DNA from 4 places in the Hydrogenophaga sp. SL48 genome. Region 1 is predicted to be linked to each of the others. Evidence: predicted binding sites of a transcription regulator. Region 1 holds the regulator's gene; each other region holds the start of a gene.
What was found. Region 1 encodes sigma-54, which starts transcription at its own class of promoters, with help from an activator protein. Its sites were predicted from a motif close to TGGCANGNAANCTGCTTT; they were not measured.
Positions count from the first base shown of each region.

Region 2: IM738_RS19855 (P-II family nitrogen regulator) is a predicted target of sigma-54. The motif match lies at 4,212-4,229, and genes of this name have one in related genera.
Region 3: pedF (cytochrome c-550 PedF) is a predicted target of sigma-54. The motif match lies at 3,295-3,312, and genes of this name have one in related genera.
Region 4: IM738_RS03900 (PQQ-dependent methanol/ethanol family dehydrogenase) is a predicted target of sigma-54. The motif match lies at 2,155-2,172, and genes of this name have one in related genera.

Region 1 is NZ_CP063400.1:5,096,404-5,103,657, reverse strand. It holds gene IM738_RS24295 (THUMP domain-containing class I SAM-dependent RNA methyltransferase) at 1-735, opposite strand, end outside; gene rpoN (RNA polymerase factor sigma-54) at 880-2,523, opposite strand; gene lptB (LPS export ABC transporter ATP-binding protein) at 2,636-3,385, opposite strand; gene lptA (lipopolysaccharide transport periplasmic protein LptA) at 3,415-4,059, opposite strand; gene IM738_RS24275 (thiol:disulfide interchange protein DsbA/DsbL) at 4,196-4,834, opposite strand; gene IM738_RS24270 (SPOR domain-containing protein) at 4,910-5,590, opposite strand; gene argS (arginine--tRNA ligase) at 5,604-7,254, opposite strand, start outside.
Region 2 is NZ_CP063400.1:4,189,062-4,196,315, forward strand. It holds gene glcF (glycolate oxidase subunit GlcF) at 1-464, opposite strand, end outside; gene glcE (glycolate oxidase subunit GlcE) at 562-1,692, opposite strand; gene IM738_RS19845 (hypothetical protein) at 1,769-2,011, opposite strand; gene IM738_RS19850 (ammonium transporter) at 2,301-3,761, opposite strand; gene IM738_RS19855 (P-II family nitrogen regulator) at 3,792-4,130, opposite strand; gene IM738_RS19860 (YifB family Mg chelatase-like AAA ATPase) at 4,436-5,992, shown strand; gene IM738_RS19865 (zinc ribbon domain-containing protein) at 6,028-6,855, opposite strand; gene IM738_RS19870 (DUF2164 domain-containing protein) at 7,004-7,254, shown strand, end outside.
Region 3 is NZ_CP063400.1:822,536-829,789, reverse strand. It holds gene IM738_RS04000 (XdhC family protein) at 1-404, shown strand, start outside; gene IM738_RS03995 (helix-turn-helix domain-containing protein) at 642-1,751, shown strand; gene IM738_RS03990 (substrate-binding periplasmic protein) at 1,794-2,696, opposite strand; gene pedF (cytochrome c-550 PedF) at 2,754-3,251, opposite strand; gene IM738_RS03980 (sigma-54-dependent Fis family transcriptional regulator) at 3,665-5,728, shown strand; gene IM738_RS03975 (MBL fold metallo-hydrolase) at 5,868-6,893, opposite strand; gene IM738_RS03970 (alpha/beta fold hydrolase) at 6,890-7,254, opposite strand, start outside.
Region 4 is NZ_CP063400.1:808,660-815,913, forward strand. It holds gene IM738_RS03885 (ABC transporter permease) at 1-256, shown strand, start outside; gene IM738_RS03890 (quinoprotein dehydrogenase-associated SoxYZ-like carrier) at 253-1,056, shown strand; gene IM738_RS03895 (quinoprotein relay system zinc metallohydrolase 1) at 1,053-2,036, shown strand; gene IM738_RS03900 (PQQ-dependent methanol/ethanol family dehydrogenase) at 2,315-4,006, shown strand; gene IM738_RS03905 (c-type cytochrome) at 4,171-4,494, shown strand; gene IM738_RS03910 (hypothetical protein) at 4,470-5,090, shown strand; gene IM738_RS03915 (hypothetical protein) at 5,217-5,873, shown strand; gene IM738_RS03920 (DUF5666 domain-containing protein) at 6,052-6,747, opposite strand; gene IM738_RS03925 (hypothetical protein) at 7,000-7,254, opposite strand, start outside.

The DNA of each region.
Region 1 (7,254 bases):
CACGTGGGGCTGGAAGGGCAGCATCTTTTCAAACGCGAAGCGGCGCAACATGCCCGGCGGGATGTTGAGCGCGATCTGCGCGGCCTCGATCACCACCGTGCCGCTGCCGCAGCATGGGTCGTACAGCGGGGTGATGGCGTCCAGCGAGTCGGCGGCGCCGCCGTTCCAGCCGGTGGCGGCGATCATGGCCGCGGCCAGGGTTTCCTTCAGCGGCGCGTCGCCCTTGTCTTCGCGCCAGCCGCGCTTGAACAGCGGCTCGCCCGAGGTGTCGATGTAGAGCGTGAGCTCTTCGGTGGTGAGGTGGGCGTAGATGCGCACGTCGGGCCAGGTGGTGTCCACGCTGGGGCGTTCGCCGCGTTTGTCGCGGAAGCGGTCGCAGATCGCGTCCTTGATCTTCAGTGCAGCGAAGTTGAGGCTGGTGAGCGGGCTGTGCTGCGCCGTGATCTCGACCTTGATGGTCTGCTTCGGCGTGAACCAGATTTCCCAGGCGATCTCGCCAGCCGCGTTGTACAAGTCCTGCTCGCTGCGGTAGCCGCCGTGCCACAGCTGCACCAAGACCCGTTGAGAGAGTCGGCTGTGCAGGTTCAGGCGCATGGCATCGCGCCACGAGGCCTTGACGCCCACACCGCCACGCGCCTTGAAGGCCAGCGGCTCGCTGGTGATGCGCTGCACCTCGTCGGCCAGCATGTCCTCGACGCCGGCGGCGCAGGGGAGGAAGAGTTTGAGTTGGTTCACAGGAAGTACAGATGTTGAGCGCGGGTGCGTCCGCAGGTGGCGATCACGCGCGCCCGTTTCCAGCACGCACCACGGAACTGGCTTTGCCAAGCCGCGGGTGCGGCCCCCCTTGAGGGGGGAGACGCGAAGCGGCGCAGGGGGTGTTCACAGCGCCTTGCGCAAATTCGCCGGCGCGATGCGCAGCGCTTCGCGGTACTTGGCCACGGTGCGGCGCGCGCACTCGATGCCCTGCTCCTTGAGCAGGTCGGAAAGCTGGTTGTCGGAGAGCGGCTTGGCCGCCTCTTCGGCCGCGATGAACTGCTTGAGCAGCGCACGCACCGCGGTGCTCGACGCGTTGCCACCGGTCTCGGTGCCGAGGCTGGAGCCGAAGAAATACTTCAGCTCGTAGGTGCCGAACGGCGTGGACATGTACTTGGCGGTGGTCACGCGGCTGATGGTGGATTCGTGCAGGCCCAGCTCGTCGGCGATCTCGCGCAGCACCAGCGGGCGCATGGCGAGTTCGCCGTGCATGAAGAAGTTGCGCTGGCGCTCGACGATGGCGCTGGAGACGCGCAGGATGGTGTCGAAGCGCTGCTGGATGTTCTTGATGAACCAGCGCGCTTCCTGCAGGCGCTGCTGCATGGCAGCGTGACCGGCCTCGCCGCCGTTGTCACGGCCCCCGCGGTTGCCGCGCATGGCGTTGGCGTAGACGTCGTGCACGCGCAGGCGCGGCATGACCTCGGCATTGAGCGACACCTTGAAGCCGCGACCGGCGCGCGTGACGATCACGTCGGGCACGACCACGTTGCGCTCCACGTCCACGAAGCGGCGGCCCGGCTTGGGTTCCAGCCGTGCAATCAGCGACAGCCCCGAGCGCACCGTCTCGTCGTCCAGGCTGCAGAGGCCGCAAAGGCGCTTCACATCGCGCTTGGCCATCAGCTCCAGCGGCTGGCCACAGATGGCGAGCGCCGCGCGGGCGGCCGGCGAATTGCGCATCTCCAGGATCTGCAGGCGCAGGCATTCGCCCAGGTCGCGCGCGCCGACACCGGCAGGCTCCATCTGCTGCAGCCATTGCAGCGCGGTGTTGAGGCGGCCCTCAATGGCCTCGATGACCTCGAACGCCGGCTCGGCGTGGGACACGGGCGAGGCCGACAGCTGCCACCAGGCCCGCGCCAGGTCGGTCATGCGGTCTTCGAGGTACCCGTCGTCGTTGAGCGACTCGATCAGGAAATACAGGGCGGCGCGGTCTTCGTCGGAGAGGCGCAGGCAGCGCGCCTGCTCGTGCAGGTGGTCCTGCAGGCTCACGGGCACACGCGCCAGATCGGCCGCGCTGGCGGTTTCGTCGTCTTCGCCGGAGGAGCTGTTGTTGCGCGCCGGGGCGTCGCCGCCCCACTCGCTGTCATCGGGCGCCATTTCGACGGTGCCGTCGCCTTCCCAGCTCTCTTCGACCGGGCTGGCGCCTTCGAGCCGGCTTTCCAGATCGTCGGCGGGTGCGCTCTCGGACGGCGCGCTGTCGGTGCTGGACACGCGGCTGTCGAACTCGGTGGCAGCCACCGGGAATTCATCCACGGGCGAGGCCGCGTCGGCGATCTGCTCGGCCACGCTGACCGGCGCATCGGTCTGCGCCAGGCCAAAGTCTTCGCGCTCGGCCGTTTCTTCGCCGCGTTCCAGGAACGGGTTTTCGTCGAGCATCTGCTCGACCTCCTGGGCCATCTCCAGCGTGGACAGCTGAAGCAGCCGGATCGACTGCTGCAGCTGGGGGGTGAGTGCGAGGTGCTGCGAGACGCGCAGCGACAGACCTTGTTTCACAGGGCCTGTCCCGCTTGCTCGGAAAAACGATTCGCCGCCGGGCCGCCCCAAGGCGAATCAGCCCCCTTGGGGGGCAGCGAACCACACGAAGTGAGGAGCGTGGGGGTCATGCTCACATGCGGAAGTTTTCGCCGAGGTACACGCGGCGCACCTCGGCGTTTTCGACGATCTCGGCGGACGTGCCGCTGGCCAGCACGTGGCCGTCGCTGATGATGAACGCGTGGTCGCAGATGCCCAGCGTTTCGCGCACGTTGTGGTCGGTGATCAGCACGCCGATGCCGCGCGCCTTCAGAAAACCGATGATGTGCTGGATCTCCAGCACCGCGATCGGGTCGATGCCGGCGAAGGGTTCGTCGAGCAGGATGAAGCGGGGCCGCGTGGCCAGCGCACGCGCGATCTCGACGCGCCGGCGCTCGCCGCCCGACAAGGACGGCGCGGGCGAGTCGCGCAGGTGGTCCACCCGCAGGTCCTTGAGCAGTTCGTCGAGCCGGCTGTTGATCTCGGATTCACGCAGCGGCTGGCCGTCAGGCCCGTGCTGCAGCTCCAGCACGGCGCGCACGTTCTGCGCGACCGTGAGTTTGCGGAAGATCGACGCTTCTTGCGGCAGGTACCCCAGGCCGAGGCGGGCACGGCGGTGGATGGGCAGGGATTCGATGCGCCGTCCGTCGAGCAGAATCTCACCGCCGTCCGCGCGCAGCAGGCCCACGATCATGTAGAACGAGGTGGTTTTCCCCGCGCCGTTGGGGCCGAGCAGCCCCACGACCTCGCCCTTGTCCACCGACAGCGACACGTCCTTGACCACCTTGCGGCTGCCATAGGACTTCTTGAGACCCCGAACTTCCAGGCGGCTGTTCGACGCCATCCCACCCTGTGGGCTGGAGACGGTCCCCGTCACTTGCGAGGCTCGGTGATCTTGCTGCTGGGACGCAGCTTGGCTGGATCGGTGGGCACAGGCGCGGGCACATTGGCGGCCGGTGCGTCCGGAATCGGCGTGAGCATGGCGCGCACGCGGCCGGTCGGGTTGGCGGCGGTTCGGTTGGTGTCGCCACCCTTGACCGTGAACACCTCGGTCAGGCTGTTGTAGAGGATCTGGCTGCCCACGCTTTCGTCGTTGAGCTGGGTGCCACGGTAACGCCGCAACACGGCCCGTCCGGTGAACAGCACGGTTTCGGCCTTGCTGTCGTATTCGATGCGATCTCCCTCCCCTTCGATCCACTCGTCCAGTCCCTCACGCTTCTGGCGAAAGAACCCGGGCTTCTCTGGGGTGCCCACCAGCAGACCGTACTGGCTGCCCTGGGGATCCTGACGCACATCCATCTTGGCGCCGCGCATGACGATGGTGCCCTTGGTCAGCACGACGTTGCCCGTGAACACGCTGGTCTGGCGCGTGTCTTCGTAGCGCAGGGCGTCGGCCTCCACGTTCATGGGTTTGTCTTTGTCGGCTTTTTCCGCCCGGGCAGCGGAGGACAGCGTCAGCGCGAGGACCGCGACAAACAACCAGGCAGAAGGACGGTGGGGCGTGGTGTGTTGGGGCATGGCTTTGGGGAGGGCACAAATCTTGCATTCATTGTAGCGGTGCAAAACACGTTTCGCTGCCTCGGCGTGAGTTTGTTCCCCACCTGAAAGCACAAGGCCCGCAGACAGCGGGCCTTGTGCGCGTGGACCGAAAAGCTCAGCCCTTGCGAACCTCGGCGATCAGCGTGTCGGCGACCAGCAGGGTGCGTGGACCCTGGCCGCCCACGTAGAAGCGCCCGGCGACGCCCAGTGCGGGCGTGCCTTCGACCTGGTAGGCGTCCTGAAGACCGATCGCCTTTTCACCCAGCTTGGCCGCGGCACCGTTGAAGATGCCGGTGAACTGGTCGCGGTTCACGCCCTGCTTTTCCACCCAGGCCAGGATGGCCGGTGCGGTGGTCAGCGGCAGGCGCTCTTCGTGGATCGCCTTGAACACCTTCTCGTGCAGCTTGTCGACCAGGCCCATGGCTTCCAGCGTGAAATACAGGCGCTGCATCGGCACGAAGTTCTGGTTGAAGGCCACCGGCATGCGACGCACGTTGACGTGGGCCGGTTTGCGTTTGACCCATTCGTTGAAGACCGGCTCGAAGTTGAAGCAGTGGATGCAGCTGTAGGCAAAGAACTCCACCACCTCGACCTGCCCTGCGGGCGATTCGGTCAGCGCGGGCTTGGCCAGGCGCACAAAGTCCTTGCCCTCCTGGAACGCGACGCGCTGGGCGAGCGCGGGCGTCAAACTCATGCCGGCCGCTGCGGCGGCGCCGACAGAGAACAGGCTGCGGGAAAAAACTCGACGGTCCATGTGGTCAAACTCCTTGAAAGGGTGTGTTGGGGCTGTGTCCAAAGCGAAAAGTTCCGTGAGCCGGCAGCACCAGCGTCAGCGTTGCACGCGCACCAGCGCGGCCTCCACCCCGTTGACCTCCAGCTGCTCGCGGGTGGCGTCGGCCATCGACTTCTGGCCGAAGGGGCCCATGCGCACACGGTAGACGGTGCGCCCCGCCTGCTCGCGCTCGCTGACGCTGGCGTCCATGCCCAGCATCGCCAGGCGCGCCTTCTGGGCCTGCGCCTCTTCGGGTGACCTGAAGGCCCCGGCCTGGACGAAATACGCGAACGGATCGGCGCCCGCCGCAGCCGGGTCGGCGGCAGCCCCGGTCTTGGACTTCATGAGATCACCCAGCGGATCGGCTTCGGGCTTGGCCGTGGCCGCATCGGCGGGTTTGGTGGCGCCGGGTTTGGCCGGATCGGTCTTGGTGGCGCTCGCGTCCTTGTCGGGTGGCGTCTGCTCGGGGGTGGACGGCTGCGGCGCCACAGGGGGCTCAGGCAACGGCGCGGGTTTGCCCGCCAGGCCAGCGTTCGGGTTCCAGCCCTTGTTGCGTTCGGCCTCGGCCGCGTCCTGCGCCGGTTTGCGCGACACGCCCCGGTCCACGAACGGCACGGGCACGCGGGTGACGTACACCGCCACCGACAGGGCCACGCCCAGACCGACGAGCAGGCCGACCACGAAACCCGTGAGGGTGCCGCCGTGGTGCTTTCTCGCCTGCGTAGCTTGAAGTTTCATGGGTGCTTTCAATTCACATCTTTTGCGGTGCGCTCACGCCGAGCACCGCCAAACCATTGTGCAATACCTGCGCGGTGGCAGCGACCAGCGCCAGACGGGCCTTTTTCACGGCCTCGTCGTCCACCAGGATGCGCTCGGCGTCGTAGTAGCTGTGGTAACTCGCGGCCAGTTCGCGCAGGTAGAAGGTCACGTCGTGCGGCGCGAAGTCGCGTGCGGCGTCGCTGAGCATGGCCGGGTACTTGGCCAGCAACAGCATGAGCGCCTGTGCCGCCGGGCTGTCCAGCGGCGCGAGGTCCACGTCCTTCAGCGTCGCCACATCGCCGCCCCAGGCCGCGAGCACGGAGCAGATGCGCGCGTGGGCGTACTGCACGTAATACACCGGGTTGTCGTTGTTCTTCTGCACGGCCAGGTCAACGTCGAAGGTGTATTCGGTGTCGGGCTTGCGGCTGAGCAGGAAGAAACGCACCGCGTCCTTGCTGGTCCATTCGATCAGGTCGCGCAGGGTCACGTAGCTGCCGGCGCGCTTGCTGATCTTCACCTCTTCGCCGCCGCGCACCACACGCACCATGGTGTGCAGCACGTAGTCGGGGTAGCCCTGGGGGATGCCCACGCCAGCGGCCTGCAAGCCGGCGCGCACGCGCGCAATGGTGCCGTGGTGGTCGGTGCCCTGGATGTTGATGACCTTGGTGAAACCGCGCTCCCACTTGGCGATGTGGTAGGCCACGTCGGGCACGAAGTAGGTGTAGGTGCCGTCGCCCTTGCGCATGACGCGGTCCTTGTCGTCGCCGTACTCGGTGGACTTGAGCCACAGCGCGCCGTCGAGCTCGTAGGTTTTGCCGGCGTCCACGAGTTTCTTCACCGTCGCGTCCACGCGGCCGCTGGTGTACAGGCTGGACTCCAGGTAGTAGTGGTCGAACTTGACGGCAAAGGCCTGCAGGTCCAGGTCCTGCTCGTGGCGCAGGTAGGCCACCGCGAACTGGCGCATGCCGTCGAGGTCTTGCGCGTCGCCGCTGGCGGTGAACTCGCGGTCGTCGGACTTGACGGTCTTCTTCGCCAGGAAATCGTTGGCGATGTCCTGGATGTAGTCGCCGTTGTAGAACCCCTTGCTGGCCGGGTTCTCGGGGTCGGTCGGCCAGCATTCGTCACCCGGCTTGAAGCCGTTGACACGCAGTTGCGTGGAATGGGCCAGGGTGCCGATCTGCACGCCCGCGTCGTTGTAATAGAACTCGCGGTGCACGTCCCAGCCCTGGGTCTGGTACAGGCTGCAGATGGCGTCGCCCAGCGCGGCCTGGCGACCGTGGCCCACGTGCAGCGGGCCGGTTGGGTTGGCCGAGACGAACTCGACCATCAGTCGCTGACCGTTGCGCGGCTGTTGCCCGAACGCCTCGGCGGCGTCGAGGATTTCACGCACGGTCTGCTGCTTCGCGGCCGGCTTGAGGCGGATGTTGATGAAGCCCGGGCCGGCGATGTCGATGTCGGACACCCACCGCTGGTACGCCGGCTGGGCCAGCAGCGTGGCGCGCAGGGTTTCCGCCAGCTGGCGGGGGTTGAGCTTGAGCGGCTTGGCCAGCTGCATGGCCGCGGTGCAGGCGAAATCGCCGTGCGCGGCCACCTTGGGTGATTCAAAAGCCGCGCGGGCGCCCGCGCCGGGGGACAGGGTTTCC
Region 2 (7,254 bases), 910 kb from region 1:
TTTTGCTTCGCCGGCACCTTGTTTTTCAGCGAGGCCGGCAGCAGCCCGCGCACCAGCTGGCCCAACTTCATCGCGGGGCCGAAGGCCGGCGAGGTCAGGCCCTCTTTCAGCAGCCAGCGCACCGCCGTTTCGCCCGCCGGGCGCGGCACTTTTTCGTCCACGATCTTGCGGCCGATGTCGATCAGATGGCCGTAGTCCACGCCACTGGGGCAGGTGCTTTCGCAGTTGCGGCAGGTGAGGCAGCGGTCCAGGTGCAGCTGCGTCTTGCGCGTGGGCTCTGCCCCTTCGAGCACCTGCTTCATGAGGTAGATGCGGCCGCGCGGCCCGTCCAGTTCGTCGCCGAGCAACTGGTAGGTCGGGCAGGTGGCGGTGCAGAAACCGCAGTGCACGCACTTGCGCAGGATGGCCTCGGCGGCCTGGCCGTCGAGGGTGTTCTTGTATTCGGGGGCGAGCTGGGTTTGCATGTGGTTCAGACGATTGAAACCTGGCGCCGGGCCGCCCCAAGCCGGGTTTGCACCCCCTGGGGGGGCAGCGACCCGCGCAGCGGCGGAGCATGGGGGCTCATGTTCTGCCGGGGTTGAAGATGCCTGCCGGGTCGAACTCGGCACGCAGGCGTTGGGTGATGGTGTCGATCACGGCGGACTGGCGGTCGAAGCGCGGCACGCCGGGCGCACCGTCGGCGCTGGCGCGGAACAGCGTGGCGTGGCCGTTCACTGCTGCGGTGGCGCTGCGGATCTCGGCGGCGGCAGAGGCCGGCGCCCAGAGCCAGCGCTGCGCGCCCTGCCATTCGATGAGCTGCGCGTAAGGCAGCGGCAACACCGGCGCGGTCTGCGGCACCGAGAGGCGCCAAAGGCAGCGGTCCGCCGCCGGCGCATTGAAGAACGGCAGGCGCTGGTCGCGGCAGGCGGCCCAGTCGGGTCCGGCCTGGGCGTTGTCCATGCGGGCGCCGCCGGCTTCGCGGCCCAGGCGTTCGCAGGCCGATTCCACCGCCGCCACCGCGCCGCGCAGGCGCAGGAACAGCAGCTCGGGCGCATCGGGCGCGGTGTCGTCTTTCACCCAGCACGAGGCATTGATCGGGAGCGGCTGGCCGCCCCAGCGGTGCAGCTGCTCCAGCGCGTCGTGCTGGTTCAGGGAGAACACCAGCGTGGCTTCGGCCGGTGCCACCGGCAGCACCTTGAGGCTGATGTCGGTGATGACGCCGAGCGTGCCCATGGCGCCGGCCATGGCCCGGCTCACATCGTAGCCCGCCACGTTCTTCATGACCTGGCCGCCGAAGGTGAGCCACTCACCCTTGCCGTTGATGAACTGCAGGCCGAGCACGTAGTCGCGCACACCGCCCGCCGTGGCCCGCGCGGGGCCGGCCAGCCCGGCCGCGACCACGCCGCCGATGGTGGACGCGGCGCCGAAGCGCGGGGGTTCGAACGGCAGGCACTGGCCCTGTTCGGCCAGGGTCGCTTCCAGCTCGGCCAATGGCGTGCCGGCGCGCACGGTGACCACCAGCTCGCTGGGCTCGTGGCTGACGATGCCCGCCCAGTCGCGGGTGGAGAGTGCCTCACCGGTCACGGGCTCGCCGTAGAAGGCCTTGGTGTCACCTCCGGTGATGCGCAGCGGTTGGCGCGCGGCCGTCGCGGCGTGCACCTGGTCGATCAGCTGGCGAGGGGAGTCGGTGGGGCTGGAGCTCATGGCCGCCATGGTAGCGGCGGCATCGTTCAAGGCCTTTGAATTTTTTGCACGGCCTGGTGCAATCGCGGCCGTCCGGTGCGGCGGCTCAGCGCGTGTGCCCCAGGCACGCGCCGGCGTTGGGCCGGCCCTTGCACTCCCGTTTCAACCGTTTGCTGCGGGCTTCGGGGCTTTCGGAGGACGGTGCATCGATGAAGCTGACCTTGCTGGGTGGGCGCTGGGCACCCGACCTGGGCGCGGCCGCAGCAGCCAGCTGCGCGGCGCCAAGTCCCAGGGTGCAGGCCAGGCCGGCGAGCCAGACGACGGATGCACGGGTGCGTTGAGGGGACATGGTCAAGCCTCCTGCCGAGCCGCCTCAAAGGAGGCTTGTGCCCCCTCGGGGGGCAGTGAGAACACGAAGTGTCGAACGTGGGGGTGCATGGCGTGCTCCTGAATGTGATGTGGGTTCAGCCCCGCATGCTGGCCAACGGCCTCCCCTTTGTCTGTGACCCATTCACCAAAAAAAACCCGCAGGCCTTGCGGCGTGCGGGTTTGAACATCCAAAGGAGACACTCGAAAAACGCGGCGCGGGATCGTTCCTTGCGGTCAGGTCGGCGCGCCGCCGGGGGACACTCTTTCGATCAGCGGTTGTAGGCGGTTTCGCCGTGCGAGCTGATGTCCAGACCTTCGCGTTCCTGCTCTTCGGTCACACGCAGGCCCAGGGTCAGGTCGACGATCTTGTAGGCCACGTAGGCCACGACGGCAGACCACACCATGGTGATCAACACGCCTTCGGCCTGGATCAGCAGCTGGCCGCCGATGGAGTAGTCGTCACCCTTGACGCCACCCAGCGAGCCCGCGGAGAACACACCGGTCAGCAGGGCACCGACGATGCCGCCGACACCGTGCACGCCGAACACGTCGAGCGAATCGTCCGCACCCAGCATCTTCTTGAGACCAGAGACGCCCCACAGGCAGAGGAAGCCGGCGATCAGGCCGATGATGATGGCGCCCATGGGGCCCACCGTGCCGCAAGCCGGGGTGATCGCCACCAGGCCGGCCACCGCGCCAGAAGCTGCGCCCAGCATCGAGGCCTTGCCCTTGCCCAGCGCTTCACCCACACACCAGGCCAGCACGGCAGCGGCGGTGGCCAACAGGGTGTTGATGAAGGCGAGCGTGGTGCCGCCGTTGGCTTCCAGGTTGGAGCCGGCGTTGAAACCGAACCAGCCCACCCACAGCAGCGAGGCACCGACCATGGTCAGCGTCAGGCTGTGAGGCGCCATCGATTCCTTGCCGTAGCCGATGCGCTTGCCCAGCACATAGGCACCGACCAGACCGGCCATGGCGGCGTTGATGTGCACCACGGTGCCACCAGCGAAGTCCAGCGCACCCTTGTCGAACAGGTAACCGCCGCCGCCCCAGACCATGTGAGCGATGGGCAGGTAGCTGAAGGTGAACCAGATGGCGCAGAACAGCAGCACGGAACCGAACTTGATGCGCTCGGCGAAGGAGCCGACGATCAGCGCGCAGGTGATGCCCGCGAAGGTGCACTGGAAGGCGATGAAGATGTACTCGGGAATCATCACGCCCTTGGTGAAGGTCGCCGACAACGAGTCGACCGTCACGCCTTTGAGGAACACCTTGTCGAAGTTGCCGTAGATCAGCCCTTCACCGCCGAAGGCCACGCTGTACCCGTAGACGGCCCACAGCACGGAAATCAGCGAGAAGACGACCATCACCTGCATCAGCACCGACAGCATGTTCTTGCTGCGGACCAGACCGCCGTAGAACAGGGCCAGGCCAGGGATCACCATCATGATGACCAGGACGGTGGAGATCATCATCCAGGTGACATCACCTTTGTCGACCGTTTCCTTCACGACCTCTTCCGCCGGAGCGGCTTCAGCGGCAGCGGGGGCTGCTGCATCGGCAGCGGGCGCCGCCGGGGCGTCAGCAGCGGGTGCCGCTGCGGGGGCGGCATCGGCCGCCGGGGCCGCTGCCGCGGGGGCGTCAGCGGCGGGGGCAGCGGTCTGGGCGACGGCGTTCAGGCCGCCAAAGGCCAGGCCCATGCCCAGCAGCAAGGTAGCGAGTAGCTTTTTCATGTTCGAGCTCTTTCGTGTGCGGGGTGGGGATCAGAGCGCTTCTTTGCCGGTTTCACCGGTGCGGATGCGAACCACCTGTTCGAGGGAGGTGACGAAAATCTTGCCGTCGCCGATCTTGCCGGTGCGTGCGGCACCTTCGATGGCTTCGATCACGCGGTCGACGAGGCCGTCGTCCACGGCGGCTTCGATCTTGACCTTGGGCAGGAAATCGACCACGTACTCGGCGCCGCGGTACAGCTCGGTGTGGCCCTTCTGGCGTCCGAAGCCTTTGACTTCGGTGACGGTGATGCCTTGCACGCCCATGCCGGACAGCGCTTCGCGCACTTCGTCCAGCTTGAACGGCTTGATGATGGCGGAAACCATTTTCATGCTGTGTTACCTCTTCTAGATCAGGGGAGATGTCCGGGCCAACCGGCTGACACCACGGGTTGATGCAATCGCTTACAGGGCTTAGCAGGGACCGTGCCAAGTCGTGCGACGGCACTGTCGCGAAAACGCCGGTTTTCCCCCGGGCGGGGGCTGGCTGGTGGCCCGGCCTGTGACATCATGAAAACGTGCACGCGGCCTGCGGCGATCGCCTCGCCGGGCCTTCGCACCAAACAAGTGCAACCGGGAACCCTGTGCTTCCCGAGCCACCGCCAGAAGGCATGCACCGAAACAGGGAGAAACCAACAATGAGTCTGTCTTTGGTGCACAGCCGTGCGCTGCTGGGCCTGGAAGCACGGCCGGTGCAGGTGGAAGTCCACCTCGCCAACGGCCTGCCCAGCTTCACGCTGGTGGGCCTGGCCGACACGGAAGTGAAAGAAGCGCGCGAACGCGTGCGTTCGGCCATCGCCAACGCCGGGCTCGAATTCCCCAGCAACAAGCGCATCACCGTCAACCTGGCCCCGGCCGACCTGCCCAAGGACTCGGGCCGTTTCGACCTGCCCATCGCGCTCGGCATCCTGGCGGCCAACGGGCAGATCAACGCCGCGCGGCTGGCTGGCTGGGAGTTCGCCGGCGAGTTGTCGCTGGGCGGTGAGTTGCGCCCGGTGCGCGGCGCGCTGGCCATGAGCCTGGCGCTGCACCGCGACGCGGGCGATGCCGCCGCGCAGTCCAGGTTGGTGCTGCCGCCCGGCAGCGCCGAAGAAGCGGCGCTGGTGCCGCAGGCGCAGGTCTACCGGGCGCGGCACCTGCTGGATGTGGTGTCGCGGTTCCTGCCCAACGGCGCGGCGGGCGCCGGCGAGGTGCCGCCCGACGACGGCGGGTGGGCGCGACTGGCGCCGACGTCCATCGGCCAGGCCCCGAGTTACGCCGACCTCGCCGACGTGAAAGGCCAGGCCGCCGCCAAGCGCGCGCTGGAGATCGCCGCCGCCGGTGGCCACAGCGTCCTGATGATGGGCCCGCCCGGCTCGGGCAAAAGCATGCTGGCGCAGCGCTTCGCCGGCCTGTTGCCGCCCATGGCGGCCAACGAGGCGCTGGAGTCGGCCGCCGTGGCCTCGCTGGCCGGGCGCTTCTGCCTGGAACGCTGGGGCCAGCGGCCCACCTGCGCGCCGCACCACACCGCCAGCGCGGTGGCCCTGGTGGGCGGCGGTTCACCGCCGCGGCCGGGCGAGATCTCGCTCGCGCACCACGGCGTGCTCTTTCTGGACGAACTCCCGGAATTTCCCCGCGCCGCGCTGGAGGCGCTGCGCGAGCCGCTGGAGAGTGGCCACATCCGCATCTCGCGCGCGGCCATGCAGAGCGAGTTCCCGGCGCGCTTCCAGCTCATCGCCGCCATGAACCCCTGCCCCTGTGGTTTTCTCGGTCACCCCACCCGGGCCTGCCGCGACACGCCCGACCAGATCGCGCGCTACCAGAGCAAGCTCAGCGGCCCGCTGCTTGACCGCATCGACCTGCACGTGGAGGTGCCGGCGCTGCCCCCGAACGACCTGCTGCACGGCGTCGCCGGTGAGCCGAGCGATGCGGTGCGCGAGCGTGTGGTGGCCGCGCGCGAACGCGCGATCACACGACAAGGCGAGGCCAACCAGGCCCTGGCCGGGCAGGCGCTCGACCAGCACGTGCACGCCGACCCGGCCGCGCTGAAGTTCCTCAACACCGCCGCCGCGCGGTTGGGCTGGAGCGCCCGCAGCACGCACCGCGCGCTGCGCGTGGCCCGCACCATCGCGGACCTGGCGGGGACCGATGAGGTGGGCGTGGGGCACGTGGCCGAGGCGGTGCAGTACCGGCGGGCGCTGCGACAGGCGGGTTGACGCGCCGGGCACCATCGGCCCGGGCGCGCCACGTGTCAGTTCGACTGCTGGCGGCGCGCCTCGTCCATCTGGCGGAAGCGCACGCAGACAGGATCGCTGGCGAACGAAGGTTTGCCGCATTCGCGTATCCGGCAGAAATCGCGCGCGAGGAAATTGCCGCTGCCCGCGCAGACCTGGTCCACCGTCGCACCGGTGGATGCCGGCGCGGCAGCCGGCGCAGCCGCAGCTGCAGCCACTGGGGCGGGGGCGGGGGTGGGAGCGGGGGCAGGAGCGACCCCGGCATGCGTCGATTCCGCTGTCACCGGCCGCGGCAGATGAGGCGCTTCAGCGCGGCGTCGGGCGTCCTCGGCCCGTTGCAACTCCCTGACGAGCTTGGCGCGCTGCTGATCCAGCTCCAGCTGGTGCGCGCGGTCCCGCTGGGCCACCTCTTCAACCGACTCGAGCAGGCGCTCGGTGGCCGACACCGCGGCCGGGCTCGGCGCTGGCGCCACCGTTTCGCTCGCCACCGGGGCCGGTGATGCCGCCACGGGCAGCACGTCCGCCAGCAAGGGCTGGGTCGCGGTGGGCGTCAGGGCTGGCGGCACCTGGGGCGCCACCGTGGCAGGCGAACGCCCCAGCAGCCACCAGCCCGCCAGGGCAGCGGCGAGCACCAGCGCGGCCAGCCCGCCGGCCTTCAGGGCGCCACCACGTACCGGCGCCTCATGGCCCGCCATGAGGGGGGCCGCTGACGCGGCACGGCGCCGCCGGGAACGCCGGGCGGGCTCAGGCGTTTCGGCAGCTCGGTCCAGCGCGGCCGCGCAGCCCAGACAGAACCGGGCCTTGTCCCGGTTCTCGACGCCACACGACGGACACACGACAGCCATGAATAACCTGTAGACAGTGATGGGGAAACAATTTTTAGCACATCGGCCGGGGCGAACGGCCCAAGGCGCCCGGTCCCGATCCACACCCGTCTGCCGATCGCCACATCCTCTGCGGGATACTGACGACCCCCACCAACACAGCGCGACCATGCCCATCGAACTCCCCAAAGAAGCCCGCCAGCAGGCCATCACCTCCATCGAACGCTACTTCCGCGAGCACATGGACGAGCCCATCGGCAACGTGGCCGCGGGCGGTTTGCTGAATTTTTTCCTGCAGGAAATCGGCCCGAGCGTCTACAACCGGGCCGTGACCGACGCGCAGGAGCGGTTGCAGGCGCGGGTGATGGAGCTGGACATCGACGTGCACGAAAGCGAGTTTGGTTACTGGAAAACAGCCAA
Region 3 (7,254 bases), 1.2 Mb from region 1:
GCAGCTGGGCCGTGGCCGGTGTGGCGCTGGCCCACGGCATGCCCGACGACGTGGTGCGTGAATTCCAGGTGGACCGCCGCACCTGCGTGATCGCGCTCACCCACGACCCCAAGCTCGACGACCTCGCGCTGCTCGAAGCGCTGCAGACCGAGGCGTTCTACGTTGGCGCCATCGGCTCGCGGCGCAACAACGAGGCGCGCCGCGCCCGGATGATCGAGCACTTCGATCAGACCGAGGCCAGCCTGGCCCCGCTGCGCGGCCCGATCGGCATCTACATCGGCAGCAAGATGCCGTCCGAGATCGCGGTCAGCATCATGGCCGAGGTGCTGGCGGTGAAGAACGCGGTGCCGCTGCCGCGCGACACCCAGGTGGGGCCGGCCAAGGACCTGCTGAGGGCGAGGTAACCCCCCGCAGCGCTTCGCGCTACCCCCCAAGGGGCGGCACTGGCCGTCCGGCGGAGCAGGCCCGGCGGTGCCCTGGGCGCATCGTGCAGCGCCGCCTCATACGTCGGGGTAAGCCCTGCACCGTGGCACGTGATTTGCGCGGATGCTCTGCAGACGCGCGAACCGTGGTGACTTGATCCGCCACTGTCGCAATTTGCAACACTTGTGTCCCAGATCCCACCGACCGCAGAGGCAGACGTGATCCCAGCCGCCACCCACACCCCACCGACCGACCAGCGCCTGGCCCTCATCGAACGGGCGCGCCACGCGGTGCTGGACGCCCGCGAAGCCCGGCCCTCGCCCTGGGTCTCGCCCAGCATCGAACGCTCGTGGCGGCGCTGCCTGGCACTGGGACACGAACCTCGGCAACGCGTGAGCTTCGAACCGGTGTCGGTGGGCAGCATGCGCCACGCGCTGGAGGTCAGCCAGCCCCTGATCCAGGCCGCAGCGCCGGTCATCCGCTCGCTCTCGCGCGCCATGGTGAACAGCCGGTATTTCGCCATCCTCACCGACGCGCGCGGCACGGTGATCGACGTCGATGGCCCGGTGGACCGCAACGACCCCCGCGCTTCGGCCATCGCGCGCGTGGGCGTGGACCTGTCGGAGTTGGCCGTGGGCACCACCGCCATCGGCACCACGCTGGCCGACCACGCGCCAGTGTGGCTGCACCGGGGCGAGCACTTCTTCAAGGACACCGGGGCATTCAGCTGCGCCGGTGCGCCCATCTGGGGGCCCGATGGTCAATGCGTCGGCATGCTGGACCTCACCGGTGTCGATGTGGCCGAGCAGCCGGCGCTCAAGCACCTAGTGACCCAGTCCGCGCGCAGCATCGAGAACGCCCTCACCACCGCCCGCCCTCACCGGCTGCTGCTGCGGCTGAACTGGCCCGGCCGCGTGCTGGGCGACGACAACGACGGACTGGTGTGCGTGGACGACGACGGTTGCATCGGCGGCGCCAACCGCGCTGCGGCGGACATGCTGGGCCTTTCTCCCCAGCGACAGTCCCTTCACATCAGCGAGGTCTTTGCCGTGCCGTCCGACAGCCTCTTCGACGCCGCGCGCAGCCACCGGCCTGCGGCCGAGGTGCCGTTGTGGTCGGGCCTGCGCCTGCTGGTGCTGGCACAGAACCCCGGCCCGGTCAGCCTGACCGGCGCCGCCCGCCCGGTGAGCCACAGCGTGCCCCTGAGAGATGTGGAGACCGCCCTCATCCGCCGCGCCGTGGACGAAGCCCGCGGCAACGTGATGGAAGCTGCAAGAGCCCTCGGCATCAGCCGCGCCACGGTGTACCGCAAACTGAATAGGCGGTGACCCCCCGCGCCGCCTGCGGCGTCACCCCCCAGGGGGCAACAGCTACGGCGCGGTGAGCGTCAACCCGTGCTGCTTGAAGATCGCCAACATCTCGCCGCTGTCGCGCAGGGATTTCATGGCGGCTTCGAGGGCCTGCGCCAGTTCCTTGTTCGCCGACTTGACCGCCATGCCCACCGGCCAGCCGGTGTCGGCGATGCCGTTGTTGAAGTTCAGCTTGCTGAGGCGGAAATGGGCCGCCGCGCCCGGGTTGCGGAACAGCACCGACTCGGCCTGAGCCCTCGTCACGAAAGCGGCGACGGCCTTGCCGTCCACCGCCGCCTGGGCGGCTTCGACACCCGTGTTGTAGATCGTGACCTGGTTGCGCAGCAGGCCGCCACCATGGCCCATGAGCACGCTGGCGGCGCCCGCGCCGCGCTCGGCCGCAAGCGGCACGCCCTTGAGGTCTTCGGGCACCGCCGCATCGGCCAGCTTGCGCGTGTCGTGCATCAGCATCACCGACTGGCGCATGTAGGGCGCAAAAATCATCACCTGCGGGTTGCCCTGCGCAAGGAACTTGTCGGCCGGCACCTGCAGCATCACGTCGGCCGGGCCGTAGCCCAGGTAGTGACCGCGCCAGACCATGTTGCGCAAGTCGTCGCCCATGTTCTCGCCCGCGTCGTAGGGCAGCAGCGAGAGCTTGAGCTTCAGCTGCCGCGCCAGGGCCTCGGCCAGCGACACGTCCAGCCCCTTCATGTCGGTCACGGGCCCGTCCGACAGGGGCGCGTTGTCTTTGTAGACCGCGACCTTGAGCACACCGCTGGCCTTGATGCGGGCCAGGTCGGTCAGCTCGGTCTGGGCCTGCGCCGGCCAGTGCCCGGCGAGCACCGGCAGCAACAGGGCCAGCGCTGCGCGGCGGCGCAGGGCATGGATGGGGTGTGAACGTGGCGGCCTGGGGGTCTGGTTCATGGGGCTTGTCTCGTTGTTGTGGTGTTCACTGCGCGGCGCCGTGGGGAAACGGCCCGATCAGGGCTCGCGGCGCGTCTCGATGTAGGTGCGGATCGACCAGATGGCTTCCTGCGAGAGCGTGCCCTCGAAGGGTGGCATGTACACCCGGCCGTCGCGCACCCGCCCGCGCCGCACGGTGGCGATGAAGTAGTCGTCCATTTCCTTGAAACACGCGGCCTTCTTGGTCGCATCGGCCATGCCGGTGCAATCGGCGTCGAGCTTGCGCAGGTCGGGCGAAATGCCGCCGGAAATGGCTTCCAGGCCGTGGCAGCGCGCGCAGTTCTGGTTGTAGGCCGAGGTGCCGATGCGCAGGGCTTCGCCGCGTGCCGGGCTCTGTTCGTTGTAGGGGTTGGCATCGCGCCATTTCTCGCCGAGCTGCGGCAAGGTTTTGGTGTCGACGGCTTGAGGCGTCACGTCGCCGTGCGCCATGACGGCGGCAGCGGCCAGGCTGCAGGCGGCGAGAGCGAGCAGGCGCAGCGCCGAACGCGCCGGTGGCTTGAGAAAATGGGTCTTCATGGGGCTTGTCTCCGGGGTCAAAAAAAGGGGCTCGGGAGCCTGAAAAGCAATAAGCAGGCCACCGGTTTCCGGCACCCGCTCTCACGGCCACCAGGGCGCCACCGCCCGCCTCGACTGTTCCAATTTGCACCACACCGCTGTGCCACATGGACCGACTGTGACAGCCCACGTGGCTTTGTCCGGCCAGATCGGCCCCTCTGCGCATGGCCGGCGATTTGCTTGTGTACCAGATCGAGGCAACTGCCACACACTGTTTCACTCGGGGAATACCCAGTGTTGATTCGTGGCACAGATATGAAGAAAATCACATGACTCACGAACCACACAACGACGTTCCTCCCCAGGGCGAATCACAAGATCCGAACTGGACCATGGACTACTGGGGGGGATTCCCCTCGGACTCTGGAGACAACATGAGTGCCGCCATGTACACCCGCCCCGGCGGTGAGCGAGCCGACACTCCGCCACCGGCCCTCTCCCCCGCCGGTCACGACCCGATCGGCCAGTCTCACCAGCGTTCGCGTGCCTACGGCATCACCGAACAGAGCGAACCCGACTTCACCAGCCCCTCGCGCGGCATCCTGACCGACGCCCTGGATGAAAACCGCTTCCTGTTCCAGCACGCGGCACCGGTCATGGAAACGCTCTACGACCAGATCGTCAACACCCACAGCATGGTGCTGCTGACCTCGGCCAAGGGCATGGTGCTGCACTCGCTGGGCGACACCGACTTCCTCGAAAAAGCCTCGCGTGTGGCGCTCACCCCCGGCATGGACTGGTCCGAGCGCAACAAGGGCACCAACGCCATCGGCACCGCGCTGACCGAAGAAGAAGCGCTCACCGTGCACGGCAACCAGCACTACCTGAACGCCAACAAGTTCCTCACCTGCTCCGCCGCGCCCATCTTCGATCCCTACGGCCAGGTGATCGGCGCGCTCGACGTCACGGGTGACCACCGCAGCTTCCACCAGCACACGCTGGCGCTGGTGCGCATGTCGGCGCAGATGATCGAGAACCACATGTTCGCCGACATCTTCCCGAAGGCGATCCGGGTGCATTTCCACACCCGCTCCGAGTTTCTCGGCACGCTGGTCGAAGGCATCGCGGTGTTCTCGCCCGAGGGGCGCTTCATCTCGGCCAACCGCAGCGCGCAGTTCCAGATCGGCCTGCCCTTCGCCGCGCTCAAGGCCCACACCTTCTCGTCGCTGTTCGGCATCCCGATCTCCTCGCTGTTCGAGCTGTTCAGCGGCGCCATGCCCAACCCCAAGCAGCTGGTGCTGCACAACGGCGTGTCGGTCTGGTGCCGGGTGAAGGTCAAGGCGAGCAACCCCTGGTCGGCCGGGCGGCCCATGGCGGCGAACCCGCAGCAGGCCGAAGAGCAGCAGGCACCCACGGCGTCTGCGAGCTCGGTGCCCGCGTTGCTGAAGCAGACCGGGCGCAAGATGCAGCTGTCCTCGCTGCAGTACCTGGACACCGGCGACCCCCAGGTGGCGTCGGTCATCCACAAGCTGCGCCGGGTGTCGGGGCGTGACATCCCGGTGATGATCCTGGGCGAAACCGGCACCGGCAAAGACCTGCTGGCCCAGGCCATCCACGGCGACTCGACGCGCTCCGGTCAGCCCTTCGTCTCGGTCAACTGCGCCTCGATTCCCGACAACCTGATCGAGTCGGAGCTGTTCGGCTACGAGGAAGGGGCCTTCACCGGCGCGCGCAAGAAGGGCTCGATCGGCAAGATCCTGCAGGCCAACGGCGGCACGCTCTTCCTCGACGAAATCGGTGACATGCCCAAGCACCTGCAGGCGCGGTTGCTGCGCGTCCTGCAGGAGCGCAAGGTGAGCCCGCTCGGCGCGGGCAAGGAAGTGGACGTGGACGTGGCAGTGGTCAGCGCCACGCACAAGAACCTGAAAGACATGATCGCGCGCGGTGACTTCCGCGAAGACCTGTACTACCGCCTCAACGGCCTGGTGGTGCGGCTGCCGGCGCTGCGCGAGCGCACCGACTTCGACCTCGTGGTGCAGAAGATCGTGAAGGCGCTCTGCGAGAACGGCCAGCACATCGGCATCTCCGCGCGGGTCATGGACATCTTCAAGCGCTACCACTGGCCGGGCAACTTCCGCCAGCTGCACAACCTGCTGCGCACGGCGGTGGTCATGGTGGGCAACGACGGCGTGATCGAGATGGAGCACCTGCCCGACGACTTCATCGAAGAGCTGGAGCACGGTCTGCCCAACCCCATTCCGAACCGCCTGATGGGCGCCATCACCCCGGCGACGACCACGCTGCCCGAGATGCCGAATGCACCGCCCATGCCCGAACCGGCGGTGGACGGCCAGCGCCTGCAGGACGTGGCGCTGAGCGCCATGGCGCAGATGCTGCGCCTGCACAAGGGCAATGTGTCGGCAGCGGCGAAGGCGCTGGGGGTGTCGCGCAACACGATCTACCGGAAGAAGGATCAGCTCCCCCCGGGGCTGTTGTGAACCACCCCCGTCGCTTGTTCGCTGCGCGTAACCGCTCTGCCCCTCAAGGGGCGATGCGAGCGGCCTGGCCAAGCCAGTTCCGCCGCATCCTCGGTTCAAGTCACATCGCTCCGGAGTGATAGCGAGTCCTTCGGATTTGTTATTTCGTCGGCGCCGCCCGGTCCATCCAGACCGGTTCGAGTTCGCGCCAGGCGCGTTGCACGTTGAAGCCGTGTCTCGCGGCATAGCCTTCCCAGTGCTGGAACGCTGACAGGTTCACGCGGTCGATCTCCTGGGGCTGGGCGCCTTCGTCCATGGCTTGCAGGGTGCGTTCGCGGAGCGATTGCAGGTAGTCGCGGGTGGCCGCGACTGCAGGGGGCGGAACACCCTGGCTCCCTTTTGACCACACGGTGGACAGCACCTGCCTCGGCTTCAACGCCTCCAGCCGCGCCAGCGCCGCGAGCCAGTGATCCACCCTGCCCTGCGCCAGCTCGGGCACGCGCCCCTGGTAGACCAGCCCGCCGGCCCAGAGCAGGCGGTGGCGCGGGTTCCAGAGCACGAGGTCGCCTTCGGTGTGGCCCTGCTCCACGCGCATCACGCGCAATCGCAACGCGCCCACGCGCAGTTGATCGCCCTCGGCCAGGGTCCGGTTCGGCAGCACGATGCGGGTACCCGCCATCGCCGCTTCGCCCACGCGCTGGGTGAGGCTGGCAAGGCAGTCAGGGCAGCGCTGCGCCATGCCTTCGCGCGTGGCGGCCGTGGCCAGGATGTCGACGCGACCGTTGGCCGCCTGGTCGGCGAAAGCCGAGTTGGCGAGCACGTTTTCCGAGTGGGCGTGGGTGTTGACGATCCAGCGCACGCGAGCCTTGAAACGGCACTCGATGGAGTGGCGCAGCCGCAGGCCGTGGCGGTGGCTCGGCCCGGGGTCGATCACCAGCGCATCCCGCCCGCCCAGCACCACGCTGGTCGGCACCACATGGCCCGCGTTCGCAGGGGACACGTCGCCCGCGCCCGGCGGCAGCCAGACCCAGACACCGGGCGCCACCGCCTGCCAGGGCACAGGCTCGGCCGCGCGGCAATCGGCGGCTGTCGATGCGGTCGCGTGCGCCATCGCCCCCGAGCCAGCCATCACCAAGACCGCCAGGCTGCGAACAGCGGCGCGCCACCAGGTCGAGGACCCGCTCATGCGCCACACACCTCGCGGCGCAGCGCCACCAGCATCAGGGGCTCGTGCCCCAGGTGGCCGCTGAGCGGCATCGTGAGCGAGGCCGAGCCCGGCGCGAGTCGCTGCCCCAGCGCCGCCCAGCTGCGGCTGTTGCCCGGCGGGCAGATGGCGTCGCAGCGCCCGTGCACCCAGGCCACGGGCACCCCGCGTTGGGCCAGCGTGCGCACGGCCCGGTCCAGCTCGCCGGGGCGCACGAACCCCCGGTGCAACAGGTAGTGCGCCTGCACGCGGTATTTGCGCTGCAAAGCCTCATCGTCGCGGCCGGCGGGTCGCTGAAAGGCCGCTGCGCGCTGGCGGGCGCCGCGCCGGAGCGAGACCCAGG
Region 4 (7,254 bases), 1.1 Mb from region 1:
CCCCATGTTCTTCATCAGCCCCGCGCTGTACCCGCTGTGGAAGCTCGAAGAATCGGGCGCGTGGTGGCTGCTGAAACTCGCCGAGTGGAACCCCTTCACCCACGCGGTCGAGGCGATGCGCTATGCGCTGGTGGGGCAGTTCACGGCGCTGTCGTGGGCAGTGGTGGTGGGCTGCGGTGTGGTGTTTTTTGTGGCGGCGCTCTGGGGGTACGACCCGCAAAGAGGCTGGGTCAAGAGCAAGGGAGGTGGCGGATGAGCCCGTTCATTCAACGCCGCCATCTGGTGGGCAGCGGCTTGATGGCTGCACTGCTGCCCGCTGCGCTGCGCGCGCAAGACGACCAGACCGGCGGCGATCCGCTCGGCTCCATGCAGTATCCCAGCCTTCGTGAGCAGACCATCGGCCAGGCCACGGCGAAGTTCTCCGACGCGGTGGTGATCAAAGGCCCGGCCTTTGCCGACGATGCGATGAACGTGCCGCTGCTGGTGGACGCGCGCGCGCTCGACAAGGTGGGCGGCGGTGTCGCGCGCATCCGCGTGGCGGTGGACCGCAACCCGGTGCGCCAGGTGCTGGACTTCGAACCCCTGCGTGCGCTGCCCATGCTGGCCTTTCGCATCCGAATGGAGCAGGCCTCGCCGGTCCGTGCGTTCGTGCAGACCCAAGACGGCCAGTGGCATGTGGGCAGCACCTGGGTGCAGGCGGCGGGCGGCGGCTGCACGGTGCCCGGCCTCACGCGCGCCGACGGTTCCTGGAGCAAGACCCTGGGCCAGGTGCAGGCGCGCTTCTTCAACAACGTGCTCGAAGGCAGCCGGCGCCTGCGCGTGCGCGTGATGCACCCCATGGACACCGGCCTGGTCGCGGGCATTCCGGCCTTCTACATCGAAGACCTGCAACTGGTGGACGGCGCTGGCCAGGCATGGTGGAAGCTGTCGCTGCACGAGCCGGTGTCGGAGAACCCGATCATCACCTTCGAGCTGCCGCCGCAGGCGGTTCCGGGCCTCCGGGTCGTCGGTCGCGACAACAATGGCAACCGCATCGACGCGGAGGTGGGCGCGTGAAGCGGCTGCTGTGTTGCATTGCGTTTGCGCTCGCAAGCGCCTCGCAGGCGCAGACCATCGCTGTGCCACCGATGGCCGCCAAGCCAGACGCGGCCACCTTCAACTACGACCTGAAGCCGCGCCAGATCGCCGACGGCACCTGGGTCATCGAAGGCGCGGTGCAGGACTTCAGCCGCGCCAACGGCTGCAACATCATCAACACCGCCTTCATTGCCACCGGCGCGGGCGTGGTCGTCATCAACACCGGGCCGTCGCGCGGGTATGGCGAGCAGCAGCGCCGCGCCATCGAGCGCATCACGCGCGAACCGGTGCAACGCGTGCTGGAACTCAACCTGCACCCCGACTACTTCTTCGGCAACCAGGCCTGGGCCGACCGGCCCACGCAGGCGCTGGCCGGCAGCATCGCCGGCATGCAGGCCGAAGGCACGGCCTACGCCGACAACCTCTACCGACTCTGCGGCGACTGGATGCGTGGCACCGAGTCCACGCCCGCGCGCGAGGCCGTCTTGCCGCAGACCCTGCAGGTCGGCATCCACAAGCTGGAACTGATGCGCCTGCACGGCCACACCGCCGACGATCTGGTGGTGCTTGACCGCCACACCGGCGTGCTGTTCGCGGGCGGGCTGGTGTTTGCCGAGCGCGTGCCGACCACGCCGCACGCCGACTTCGCGGCCTGGCTGGCCAGCCTGGATGCGCTGGAGCGGCTCATCACCAGTGGCCAGGTGAAGACCGTGGTGCCCAGCCACGGCCCGGTGCACAGCGGGCTGGCCGGCGTGCAGCAGACGCGCGACTGGCTGCAGTGGCTGACCACGCTCATGCAGTCCAGCGCCGAGCGCGGGCTCGATCTGGGCGAGGTGCTGCGCACGCCCGTGCCCGAGCGCTTCGCGCGCTGGGCCGCGCAACCCGCCGAGCTGCACCGCTCGCTCACGCAGTGGTACCCGCGCTACGAGCAGCGCGTGCTGGCTGCGCCAGCGAAGTGACCCATTTTTGAACAGTGTCACAAGGGTGTCTCGCTGAGCGGGGCGGCTTTGGCGCAGTTGGGCCCCGGTGCTCCGTTTGGAGGGTCGATCTTCTCGGTGAAAACCCTAGGGAATCGGCTGGCACAGAAGTTGCCATTTCCTGGTGGCGTGCATGTTCAAGACCGGAGGGCCGGAGCCAGAAAAAGAGCGGTCGGACAGCACCAACCACCGGAAAGCCATCAACCTCACGAACGAGCAGGAGACCCACAGTGAAACGCACCCTATTGAGCCTTTTGGTCATGGCCGCCACGGCCCACGTTGGCGCCCAGGGCGTCACCGACGCGATGATCGCCAACGACGCCGCCACGCCCGACAACGTCCTGAGCTGGGGCCTGGGCACCCAGGGCCAGCGTCACTCGCCGCTGACAGGCGTCAACGCCAAGAACATCAGCAAGCTGGTCCCCGTGTGGTCCATGTCGTTCGGTGGCGAGAAGCAGCGCGGCCAAGAGTCGCAGCCGCTGGTGAACAAGGGCAAGATGTTCGTCACCGCGTCCTACTCGCGCATCTTTGCGCTGGACTCCAAGACCGGCAAGAAGCTCTGGAAGTACGAGCACCGCCTGCCCGAGGGCATCATGCCCTGCTGCGACGTGATCAACCGCGGCGCCGCGCTGTACGACAACCTCGTCATCTTCGGCACGCTGGACGCCCAGCTCGTGGCCCTCGACCAGGACACCGGCAAGGTGGTGTGGCGCGAGAAGATCGACGACTACTCTGCCGGCTACAGCTACACCGCCGCCCCGCTGATCGCCGAAGGCCTGCTCATGACCGGCGTGTCCGGCGGTGAGTTCGGCGTGGTCGGCCGCGTGGAAGCGCGCGACCCCAAGACCGGCAAGATGGTCTGGACGCGTCCCGTGGTCGAAGGCCACATGGGCTACAAGGACGGCAAGGAAAACGGCATCACCGGCACCACCAACGCCACCTGGCCCGGGGACACCTGGAAAACCGGTGGCGCCGCCACCTGGCTGGGCGGCAGCTACGACGCCAAGACCGGCCTGGCCTATTTCGGCACCGGCAACCCCGGCCCCTGGAACAGCCATGTGCGCAAGGGCGACAACCTGTATTCCACCTCCACCGTCGCCATCGACGTGAAGACCGGCCAGATCAAGTGGCACTACCAGTCGACCCCGAACGACGGCTGGGACTACGACGGTGTGAACGAGTTCATCACCTTCGACATGGACGGCAAGCGCGTCGGCGCGAAGGCCGACCGCAACGGTTTCTTCTATGTGAACGACGCCGAAACCGGCAAGCTGCTGAACGCCTTCCCCTTCGTGAAGAAGGTGACCTGGGCCACCGGCATCGACCTGAAGACCGGCCGTCCGAACTTCGACCCGGCCAACCGCCCTGGCGACCCGACGGCCGCGGGTGGCGACGGCGCCAAAGGCAAGTCGGTGTTCTCGGCGCCCGGCTTCCTGGGCGGCAAGAACCAGATGCCCATGGCCTACAGCCCCAAGACCGGCCTGTTCTACGTGCCCACCAACGAATGGGGCATGGAGATCTGGAACGAACCCATCACCTACAAGAAGGGCGCCGCCTACCTGGGCGCGGGTTTCACCATCAAGCCGCTGTTCGACGACCACATCGGTTCGCTGCGCGCCATCAACCCCAAGACCGGCAAGGTCGAGTGGGAAGTCAAGAACGAGGCTCCGCTCTGGGGTGGCGTGCTGACGGCCGGCGACCTGGTGTTCTGGGGCACGCCTGAGGGCTACCTCAAGGCCGCCGACGCCAAGACCGGCAAGGTGGTGTGGCAGTTCCAGACCGGCTCCGGCGTGGTGGCCCCTCCCATCACCTGGACCGAAGGTGGCGAGCAGTACGTCTCGGTCGTGTCCGGCTGGGGTGGCGCGGTGCCGCTGTGGGGCGGTGAAGTGGCCAAGAAGGTCAACTTCCTGGAGCAGGGCGGCTCGGTCTGGACCTTCAAGATCGCTAAATAGGCTCCCCCCTGCGCCGCTGCGCGACTTCCCCCTTAGGGGGACCACACCTTGGACCGGCGGAGCCGGCTCCTTGGTGTGTGCTGGGTGGGACTCTTGGCATCCTCTGCCGCGTCTGAGTTCCACCCTTTTTGTTTTCTCTGTTTACTGATTTGTGAGTTGTGATCATGCGTACCCTTCTTCTCCTCACCTCCGGCCTCCTGCTCGCTTCGGGCGCTGCGCACGCGGTCGACGAGGCGGCCGCCATCGAGCTGGCCAAGAACAACGGTTGCCTGTCGTGCCATTCGGCCAAGGAAAAAATCGTCGGCCCCGCCTACAGCACCGTCGCCGACAAGTACCGGGACGACAAGGACGCCGTGGCGAACCTGGTCCAGTCCATCCAGTACGGCAGCAAGGGCAAGTGGGGCCGCATCCCCATGCCGCCACACCCGGGCATGAACGCCGCCGACATCAAGACCCTGGCCCAATGGGTGATGACCGCCAAACACTGAGGGCGCACCGCTCGCGAACCGCCACGGGGGCGGGCGCGATCCTGGTGCGAGCGCTGGTGGGTGCCGCGCTCTGCGGCGCGCTGCAGGGCGCTGCCCAGGCCTTTGAATTGAGCGGCGAGAAGGCCCTGGTGGCGCTCACCAAAGACGGCCAGCGAACCCGCATCGGCTCCGTGTTTTTCCAGCCCGCGGCCGCCGGCGCCGCAGGCTTCCGGGTGCAGATGGACCGCGCCGTGATGCAGGACCACTTCCTCTCCATGCGCGAGTTCAAGTGCCTGCCCGCCGCGCAGGAAATCACCTGCTTCGTGGCCTACCCCTATGCGCAGCCCGGCACCGTCTCACCCGGTCAGCTCGCGTGGCTGGAGCACAGCCTGCTGTTTTTCTACAAGCAGCCCGCCGACTTCGGCGCCAAGCTCTGGAACGGCATCATCTTCAAGTTCACGCAGACACCCACCGGCCTGGTGGGCCGGCCGCAGGCCGTCGACCTCAACCTGATCGGCGTGCCGCCCGACAAGCTCAACGAGCCCCCCTACGGCCCGTTTCAGCGCGACGACTTTGCGCCCGGGGCGCGCTGGGTGCAGGAACTGCGCATCGAATGACCTCCGGTGCCCGTCGGAGCGCGCAGGGGCTGCCCGCCGGCCGGTACATGTCGTCACACCTGGATGCACGGTGCGGTGAATTCTGTGGATAGCATCCGGTCCAGTCTTTCACAACAGGAGCACCCCATGACAACACCAAACCCCTTCAAGACCCTGAACCGCCTGGCACTGGCCCTCGGCTGCCTGGCCTCTGGCGCCGCCTGGGCCCAGGTCACCGTGGTGGTCACCCCGCCGGTGGTGGTCCAGCCGGTACCGACCCAGCCCGTGGCGTCTGCGCGGCAGCAGGAAATGGCCGTGCAACTGGCCCGGGCCAACCTTTCTCAGCAAGGCGTCACCGAACCCACCACCGCCCAGCTCGCGCTGGCCACGAGCGATGTGCAGGCGATGCGCGACACCGGCATGGGCTGGGGCCAGATCGCCAACAGCCTGGGCTTGCGCCTGGGCTCGGTTGTCAGCGCCGCGAACAAGGCGGACAAGGCCGACAAGGCGGATCTGCGGGCCGAAGCCGGGACCACCAGCAAGCGCCCGGCATCGGCCGGCAGCCAGGGGGCCAGCGGCAACAAGGGAACGGGTGGCAGCAGCAACGGCGGCGGTCAAGGTGCCGGCAGCGGCGGCAACAAGGGCGGCGGCGCCAGTGGCGGTGGCGGCGGTAGTGCCGGCAATGGTGGCGGCAACGGGGGTGGAAAGGGCGGTGGAAATGGAGGCGGAAACGGCGGCGGGGGCGGAAAAGGTGGCGGGAATGGCGGAGGCAATGGTGGTGGCAACGGCGGGGGCAAGCGCTGAGCCGGTCACCGTCCCATCACGCTGCGTGTCAGCCCGCGTGTTGACGGACGGCGGGTGGGGGTTGCAGCGCCCGCTGGCCTGAGCGCGGGCACCGCATGGCGGGTCTGGCGCACCCACCCCGAGGTGAGCACGCCCCCGGTCCGGACACCGGGTGGCGCCTGCGCCTCACGCTGTGGCGTCACCGGCGGTCGTCGTCCTTGTCGTCATCGTCCACACCGTCGTCTTCGCCATCCTCGTCATCGTCATCGTCATCGCTGCCGTCGTCAGGGCAGCTTGACTTGACGGCTGTGTCGCAACCGTCGTCGTCATCCTTCTCATCGCCTTTGTCGTCCTCGCCATCGTCGGCGTCCGATCCTTCGACCTTCACCTGGCTGGCCACCATCACACCGTTGTTGACGGTTCCGTGGACCTCCACATGCATGCCGACCGACAGCGTGGTTGGCGTGGCGCTGGCGTCGACCGGGATGCCATCGACGCTGAAGCTGGACGGGCTGGTGTACGACGTCACGCGGCCTTCCAGTTCGCTCGATTCGGTGCCGTTGTCATCCCCGTCATGGTCGTCGTCCAGCTCGACACGGCGGGCTTGCAGGACGCCATTGACCATGTCGCCTTGAACTTCGACCCGGCTTCCGGTGGCCAATCCCTGCGGTGCTGTGCTGGAGCCGCTGGCGTCCACCTGGATGCCGTCGACACTGAAGCTCTGGGGGTTGTCGTAGGCGGTCACGGTGCCTTTGAACGACTTGGCACTGGTGGTGGTGCTGCTGTCGCCACCACCGCCACCGCAGGCGGTCAGCCCGGCAACCAGCAGCGAGGCGGCCACCATCCGCACCGATGTCAAGGGGAAATGGGAGGCGGGGTCGTGGGGATTCTTCATGATGGGTTGTCTCTGGCTTGGATGTGAACGACGCAAGGGCTAAAACGCGTCGGCCAGCAACGAATCTGTGCCGACAACTTCATGTTCCAAATCACCGATTAAGACAAGCTTAAGGGCCGGTTTTGCTTGCGCGGTTTACGTTTTGCAACGCGAAGCCCAACGGGTTTTCCGACGGCCGTTGAAGCCGCCTTGCGGCGTTCCGCTGATCGCGTGAGACGCCGGGCACCTGCCTGAATGCGAAGCGCTGGGCGGTCAGCGCACCCACTCTGCCTGCAACAGGCCTCCGGTCAGAAACCCGCTCGGCACCCGCTCCTCTCGCTGCAACTTCAGCAGCCCTTCGCCCAGGCAATACCACTCGCGGCTGATCAGCGGGACGTCGGTGAAGCCGTTGACCGGGTCGGTGTAGAGGTTCAGGCGCGCCTGGCCGACCACGCGCAGGCAGGGCTGGTGTTCGCTGCCGTCGGCGAGCTTCACGCTGTCGTCCACCGCTTCGATGCGCCAGGTCAT